Regions from separate parts of the Allobosea sp. TBD101 genome, predicted to be linked through region 1. Evidence: riboswitches for the same ligand, from Rfam matches in the RefSeq annotation. Region 1 holds a riboswitch; the other holds the start of a gene.
What was found. A riboswitch is a leader RNA that binds a small molecule or an ion and turns the genes downstream of it on or off. The one in region 1 is predicted to bind cobalamin.

Region 2: another riboswitch for cobalamin. It lies ahead of AC6RIC_RS18115 (ABC transporter substrate-binding protein); the one in region 1 lies ahead of AC6RIC_RS24365 (CbtB domain-containing protein).

The regions. Positions count from the first base shown of each region.
Region 1 is NZ_CM187543.1:5,019,433-5,023,343, reverse strand. It holds gene cobN (cobaltochelatase subunit CobN) at 1-342, opposite strand, end outside; gene cobW (cobalamin biosynthesis protein CobW) at 352-1,422, opposite strand; gene AC6RIC_RS24375 (DUF1636 family protein) at 1,427-1,816, opposite strand; gene AC6RIC_RS24370 (CbtA family protein) at 1,826-2,566, opposite strand; gene AC6RIC_RS24365 (CbtB domain-containing protein) at 2,579-2,755, opposite strand; cobalamin riboswitch at 2,793-2,978, opposite strand; gene cobU (bifunctional adenosylcobinamide kinase/adenosylcobinamide-phosphate guanylyltransferase) at 3,129-3,677, shown strand; gene cobO (cob(I)yrinic acid a,c-diamide adenosyltransferase) at 3,677-3,911, shown strand, end outside.
Region 2 is NZ_CM187543.1:3,721,476-3,725,386, forward strand. It holds gene AC6RIC_RS18105 (ABC transporter ATP-binding protein) at 1-786, opposite strand, end outside; gene AC6RIC_RS18110 (FecCD family ABC transporter permease) at 783-1,826, opposite strand; gene AC6RIC_RS18115 (ABC transporter substrate-binding protein) at 1,823-2,860, opposite strand; cobalamin riboswitch at 3,073-3,284, opposite strand; gene AC6RIC_RS18120 (mandelate racemase/muconate lactonizing enzyme family protein) at 3,320-3,911, opposite strand, start outside.

The DNA of each region.
Region 1 (3,911 bases):
GTCACCGGGCAGGATCGCGAGCGGGATGCCGCGCTCGCGGCAGGCGATGCCGAGCTGCTCGATGCCATAGCGCCAGTAATCGAGCCCGCCGAGGCAGCGCAGCAGTATAAAGCGGGATTGCGCCGCCGTCTTCTCGATCAGGAAATCCACCGAGAGCGGGTGTTTCAGCCGCCGGAGCGGCGCGAGCCGCACCGACAGGATGCTGTCACCTGCCGCCACCGCCAGCGCCGAAAGGTCGCTGTCGGTGAAGGACAGCACGAGCACGTCTCCCGGCGGCAGGGCGAGATCGACGGCGTCCTCGCCGTCGTCGAGTCTGATCTCGCTGGTCGGGAGAAGATGCATCGGCGGATGTTACGCCCCCGCGAGGGCCGCTTCCACGGCCTTGAGATCGAAGCCCTTGAGCCCGATCACGGTGAGGCGTCCGTCGCGCGGTTCGCTCGCGCCCCAGGCCCGGTCGAAATGATGACTGAGGCGCCGGCCGACGCCCTGTACGACCAGACGCATCGGCTTGCCCGGAACGGCGGTGAAGCCCTTGAGGCGCAGCACGCCCTCGGCCTCGGCCGCCTTGGCGACGCGCGCCGTGAGCTCCTCCGGCGAGAGGCCGGCCGGCAGCGGCACGGCGACCGAGTCGAAATCGTCATGGTCGTGATCGTGCTCGCCTTCGCCATGATGCGAGGGGCGGGCGGCGAGGTCGCTTTCGGCGGCAGCGCCGAGGCCGACGATCAGCGCCGGCTCGACCTTGCCATGGGCGGTCTCGACGATCTTGATCGCTTTCGGCAGATGCTCGGCGATCTCGGCTTTCATCCGCGCGCGGCCGGCCTCGTCGACGAGGTCGCTCTTGTTGAGCAGGATCAGGTCGGCGCAGAGGATCTGGTCCTCGAACACCTCCTCCAGCGGGTTGTCGTGATCGACGGAGGCGTCCGCTGCCGTCTGCGCCGCGAGCGCCTCCGGATCATCGGCGAACTGACCCTCGGCCACGGCCGGCCCGTCGACCACGGCGATGACGCCGTCGACGGTCACGCGCGAGCGGATCGCCGGCCAGTTGAACGCCTGCACCAGCGGCTTCGGCAAAGCGAGGCCGGAGGTCTCGATCAGGATGTGCTCCGGCGGGTTCGGCCGGTTCAAAAGCTTTTCCAGTGCGGGCACGAAATCATCGGCGACGGTGCAACAGATGCAGCCGTTCGGCAGCTCGACCACGTCCTCGTCGCTGCAGCCGGCAATGCCGCAGCCCTTCAGGAATTCGCCGTCGAAGCCGAGATCGCCGAACTCGTTGACGAGTACTGCGAGCTTCTTGCCTTGCGCATTCTCGAGGAGATGGCGCACCAGCGTCGTTTTCCCGGCGCCGAGGAAGCCGGTGATGATCGTGCAGGGCGTCTTGCTGAGTGACGTCTTGCCCAGGTTGGTGGTCTGCGGAGCGTTCATGATGTCATCCTTGCTGGCGCGCTGGCAAAGGCGGCACGCGCGCGACCACGCCCTTGCGGAAGGACTGCGGCCGCTCTTTCCAGGGAACGATGCCGTTGGCGCTGGCGGCATAGGCCTCCGCGGCGCCGACGATCTCGTCGAGATGGGTGTCGGTGTCGAGATCGCCGATCAGATAGGTCCATTTCCCGTCGGCGCTGAGCGCGATGGTGCAGGGCCGCTTGCAGACGGCGAGGCATTCGACGGGCAGCACGGGGATCGTGCTGCCCTTGGCTTTAAGCTGCGCGGCGAGACGCTCGGCCAGCGCCAGTCCCGGCTGGTCGTAACCTTCCGGGAGATCGGCGCGGGCGCGGCGGCAGGCCGTGCAGACATGGATGGTGAGGTCACCCTCGGACATGGCTTGTCCTCAGGCGTCCGCGGCCCGGCGGCTCGCCCGGGGCCAAAGCACGCCGACCATGAAGGCGGTGACGAGCCAGAGCGCGGCCTGGATGCCGAGCGAGAGCGACGCGAAATGCGCGGCGACCTCGGCCGGCACCTTGCTCGCCGGCGCGGCCGGATGCGGCGCGCCGACGACATGCGGCAGCAGGATCACGACGATGGCGACGAGCTTCAGCCAGGGCTGATCGAAGCGCAGGAACAGGAAGAGCCCCAGCGCCGTGGCGATCACCGTCGCGAGCCACCAGACCTGGCGCTGCTCCAGCGCGGCCGAGGCTGCACCCGGCAGCTCGGGAGCCAGCCCCATCGCCGGGGCGAGCCCGAGCGCGAGGAAGCCGCAGGCGCCCCAGACGAGCGCGCTGCGCTGGTCGATGCTGTCGCCGGCCGCGATCATCCCTGCGAGCAGCAGAGCCGCGAAGCCGATCGCGGTCGCAATCGTCACCGCGCTGGTGAAGAGCGTGCGCTGGAAGCCGTCCTGCGGCTTCCATTCGGCATGGTCGTGGCCGGGCGCGTCGCCGGCCGGTCCATGCGCGAGGATGATCTTCGCCTCGCCGTCGAACGCGGCCAGCGTCGGCGCTTTCAGCGCCAGCGCCGCCTCATAGGTCTCGGCCTTGAGGATCAGCGGGGTGGTGGTGACATGCTGCAGGGCGGCGACGATCAAGCCAGCCAGAAGCCCGGCCAGGATGCTGACCGTGAGAACACGCGTGACCATGGATGCTTTCCCTCAGTGGCAGGGAAAGGCGAGGCCGTGACGGCTGTCATGCGCGGCGTTGTGGACATTGGTCGAGGCCGCGAAGCCGGTCGTGTAGATCAGCGCGACGCCGATCACGAGCGCGGCGGCAACCGCCTTGACGCGTTCCGAAACGCTGAGTGTAGGGGTGGAAACCGAAGCGGTGTTCATAAGCGTTCTCCGTGGCCGCCCCGCCGGCAGCCGGTTGGATCTCTGCGGGTTGACGGCAGGTCTCCTGGCTCGCGGACTTCGCGCCCCTTGCCGCCTTCCCGGAGCGAGCGCTCCAGTGGCCGATGGCGAAGGACATCCGCTTACAGTTGCGGGGGCAGCCGCGGTCTCGCACCGCGTTCCCTTTTCACCTCCTCGCGGAGGCACCGTCACGGATCATCATTAGCCATCGCCGTGTTGCTGTGCAATGCAAGAACGGTCCGACACATACATGCGGTCATCCCGGCCGGAGCGCAGCGAAGAGCCGGGATCCATGCCTGAACCTCTACCGGAAGCGTTCCGGCATGGATCCCGGGTCTCCCTATGGTCGCCCGGGATGACGGCCAGCGAAACCAAGCCGCCGATGCAGTCTCTTCCGATCCCCCATCTCACGCTCGTCCTCGGCGGCGCCCGCTCCGGCAAGAGCCGCCATGCCGAGGCGTTGATCGAGGCGCTGCCGGCGCCCTGGACCTATGTCGCCACCGCGCAGGCCTATGACGACGAGATGCGCGAGCGCATCGCCGAGCATCGCGCCCGGCGCCCGGCCGGCTGGGAGACGGTCGACGCTCCGCTCGAACTGGCCGAGGCGATTGCGGCCCAGCCGGCGGGGCGCCCGATCCTGGTCGATTGCCTGACGCTCTGGCTGACCAATCTCATCCTTGCGGAGCGCGACACTGTCGCGGCCCGCGATGTCCTGATTGCCGCTTGCGAGCGCGTATCCGCCCCGCTCGTTCTGGTCGGCAACGAGGTCGGGCTCGGCATCGTCCCGGAGAACGCGCTCGCCCGCCGCTTCCGTGACGAGGCCGGGCGCCTGCATCAGGCGCTTGCGGCGCGTGCGGCCAGCGTGGTCTTCATGGTTGCCGGATTGCCGATGCGAGTGAAGTGATGACCGACACTGAAGATGCCGCCCGCCACAAGGCCAAGATGGAGAAGCGCAAGGCGGTGCAGGACGCCGAAGTCGCCTCCAAGACGCTCGAAAAGGGCCTGCTGATCGTCAATACCGGCCCTGGCAAAGGCAAGTCGACGGCGGCTTTCGGCTTGATCCTGCGCGCGCTCGGCCATGGCTGGCGCATCGGTGTGGTGCAGTTCATCAAGGGCGCCTGGTCGACCGGCGAGCGCC
Region 2 (3,911 bases), 1.3 Mb from region 1:
TCCGGACGCTTCCTTCCGCGGGTCGGCCTCGACCAGATATTCGATGTGCCGGCGCCCGGAGGCTCCCGGGCGGATAGAAACCGCGACGCCGAAGATGCGTTGGATCGCCTCGGCGGTCAGGACCTCCTCCGGCGCACCCGCCGCCTGAAGACGCCCGTCATGCAACAGCGCGATCTCGTCGCAGAACATGGCGGCGAGGTTGAGATCGTGCAGCGCCATGATGCAGGTGATGCCGAGGCGTCGGACCAGGCTCAGGATCGAGAGCTGGTGCTGGATGTCGAGATGGTTGGTCGGCTCGTCCAGGATGAGTTCGCTCGGCTCCTGCGCGAGCGCGCGGGCGATATGGACGCGCTGGCGTTCCCCTCCCGAAAGCGTGTGCCAGAACTGATCGTGGCGCTCGGTGAGCCCGACCCGCGCCAGCGCTTCGTTCACGGCGCCCTCGTCGGCTTCGCTCCACGAGGCCAGCGCCGCACGATGCGGCGTGCGGCCGAGGCGGACGACATCGCAGACGGACAGCTGAATCTCGGTGGTCGCCTGCTGCTCGACGAAGGCGAGGCGGCGGGCCAGCTCGCGGCGGGGCACGCTGGCGATGTCGTTTCCGTCGAGGGTGACGACGCCGCTCGCGACGTTGCGCAGGCGGCAGAGCAGCCGGAGCAGGCTCGATTTTCCGGAGCCGTTGGGGCCGATCAGGCCGAGCACCCGGCCGGGTGCAGCTTCCAGCGTCACACCGTCGACGATCATCCGGCCGCCGGCACCCCAGCGGACCTCGCGGGTCGCGAGCGTCATGCCGGCCTCCGGGCGCGGTAGAGGATGAGCGCGAAGACGGGTGCGCCGAACAGCGCTGTCACCACGCCGATCGGCAGGATCTGCTGGGGTATCAGGATGCGGGAAAGGATGTCGGCCAGGATCATGAAGATCGCGCCGATGACGAGACAGGCTGGCAGCAAGCGGGCATGGCCGGAGCCCACGAGGAAGCGCGCGGCATGGGGAATGATCAGCCCGACGAAGCCGACCGTGCCGACGATCGAGACCATCACCGCCGTCATTACCGCCGTCGTGGCGAAGAGCACGACCTTCACCCGCGTGACGGCGACGCCCAGCGAAGCTGCGGCGTCGACGCCGAAGGCGAAGGCGTCGAGCGCCTTGGCGTGCAGCATGCAGATGCCGAAGCCGATGAAGGCGACCGGCGCCGCCATCCAGATGTCGGGCCAGCGCACGCCGCCGAAATTGCCGAGCAGCCAGAACATCACACCGCGCGCCTGCTCGGCGCTGGCGAGCGTCGTGACGATCGTGGCGGTCGCCGCATTGAAGAGTTGCGAGGTCGCGACACCGGCGAGGATGACGCGATCGCTCGCCCCGCCCGCCCCTGCCGCCAGCAGCGCCACGACGACGAGCGCAGCGCAGGAACCGATGAAGGCGCCGGCCGAAACGGAGAGCACCGCGCCGCCGATGCTGATGCCGAGGATCAGCACCGCGACGGCGCCGGTCGAGGCGCCGGCCGAGATGCCGAGGATATAGGGTTCTGCCAGCGGGTTGCGCAGCAGGGCCTGCAGGATCGCGCCCGACAAGGCGAGTGCGCCACCGCAGAGCCCCGCCATCAGCGCGCGGCTGAGGCGATAATCGAAGATCACGCCCTGCTGGATCGCGCTGATGGGAAAGTCGAGATCGAACAGCCCGTTGCCGAGCGCCTTCAGGGCCGTATCCAGCGGGATGCGCATCTCGCCGATAGTCACGGCCAGCGCGACCGAGAGGATCAGCGCCAGCAGCGAGGCCAGCGCGATCGCGACACGCGCCGGCCAGTTCGGCCCATGGGCGGCGTGGCTCAACGCGAGAGCCCGAATCCGGCGATCGCTTTGGCCAGCGTCTCGATGCCGTCGACCGTGTCGAGCCCGGCGCGGGTCGCACCGACATCCATGATGACGACGCGGTTATTCTTCACGGCGTCCAGCTTGCTGGCGACCGGATCGGTCTTCAGGAACTCCAGCTTCTTCTCGATATCGTCGGCCGGGAAGCGGCGGCGATCCATCTTCACGGTGACGATCACGGCGGGGTTGGCAGCGGCGATGCTCTCCCAGCCGACCAGCGGCCATTCCTCATTGGTCGTGATGACGTTGCGGGCGCCGAGCTTGGAGAGGATATAGGCGGGCACGCCGTTCTTGCCGGCCATGAAGCCGTCGCCCTTGATGTCCTTGCTGGAGAACCAGACGACGACCGGAACGTCCTGCGCCTTCAGCTTCGAGACCTGCTCGACGGCCTTGTCCTCGCGCGCCTTGAGCTCGGCGACGAGCGTCTCGGCCCGATCGGCGACATCGAAGATCGCGCCGAATTCGCGGATGTTGCGATAGACCAGATCCATCGTGAACATCTGGGTGCGGACGCCGTCGCCGGCACCGGAATTGTCCTTGCCGACGCAATCGGTCGGGGAGACGTAGGACGGCACCTTGACCTTGGCGAACTGGTCGCGCTTGCCGACGATGCCGTTGGGCCCGACATGCCATTCGAACATCGCGGTGACGAGATCGGGCTCCTGCGCCAGCACCGCCTCGAAGCTTGGGTCGTTATCGGCGAGGCGCTTCACCTTGGCATTGACCGCCTCATAGGGCTTGGCGACCGGCGAGAACCACACCGCCGTGCCGACGACGCGGTCGCCAAGGCCGAGCGCGTAGAGGATTTCCGTCTGGGTCTGGCCGATCGCGACGACGCGCTTGGGCGCCGCGTTGAAGGTGATCGTCTCGCGGCAATTCTCCAGCGTCAGCGGATATTTGGTCGGCGCCGCAGTGGCCGTGCCGGCGGCGAGAGCGCCGAACAGCGCGGCGACCGACATGCGAAGCAGGGAATTGAACGGGCGCGCTGCCGGCATCGAGGCCATCCGAAATGTAACAATGTTGCATTTCTGATAGAATGCGCGACAGGCAGCCGTCAAGCCGCCCTGAGCGGCCGGTGCAGTGGTCTTCGTGAACATGGATTTCATCGCTCCCCGAGATGACGGCCGGGGCAGCTTTGGCATGTGGGACGGAAAGGCGGCACAGGGCCACCATCGACTCACAAGCTCCGGAAAACCCCGTCCGAAAGACGTCTTCGACGACCGGGGCAGGTCTCCTGGCTCGCGGGTCGATGCCTGTTCCGCCCGGCCTTCCCGGCGCGTCAGGCGCCAGTGGACGATGGACGGAGAGCTCGCCGCTTACAGTTGCGGGGGCAGCCTCGGCTTTGGCGCGGGTCGCACCTCACCGAATTCCCTCTTAGCTCCGGGAGCAACCCGGAGAACCTCGATCGGCGCACACCCTATAAGGGCGTGGCGCTGCGTCAAGCGAACATCGCGTCAGAGACTTGACGTGCTGTAGAGCCTCTTGCCGCCGACGGAGATCTCGACCTCCTGCAAATAGCTGCGCAGCGCGGTCGTCGCGACCTCGATGCCGAGGCCCGGCGCATTAGGGGCCGCAACCTGCCCGTTCGCGTCGCGCTCCAGATGATTGGCGGAGATCGCGGTGGCGAGCGGCTTCGGCATGGCCGGGTATTCGCAGATCTCGTGATCGGCGAGGCCGGCATAGGGCTGGAGCGAGGCCGAGAGCGCCAGATGCGAGGTGAAAGTGTGGTTGACGAAGGTTACGCCCTTGGCGACCGCATAATCCGCCACCGCCTTGGACGGACCGATGCCGCCGATCCGGCCGCAATCGATCTGGACATAGCCGATGCCGCCATAATCGATGAGCTGCCGGGCCATGGATTCGTTATGGGCGCCCTCCCCACCGGCCAGGCGAACCTTGGGGCTGCGCCTGGCGAGCGCGCCATAGGCTTCGAGCGCGCTGGCGTGGAACGGCTCCTCGAACCAGAGCACGTTCGCCTTCTCCATCGCGGGCAGACGGGCGGCGGCGCGCTCGACATCCTCGATGAAGATCTGGCCGGTATCGACG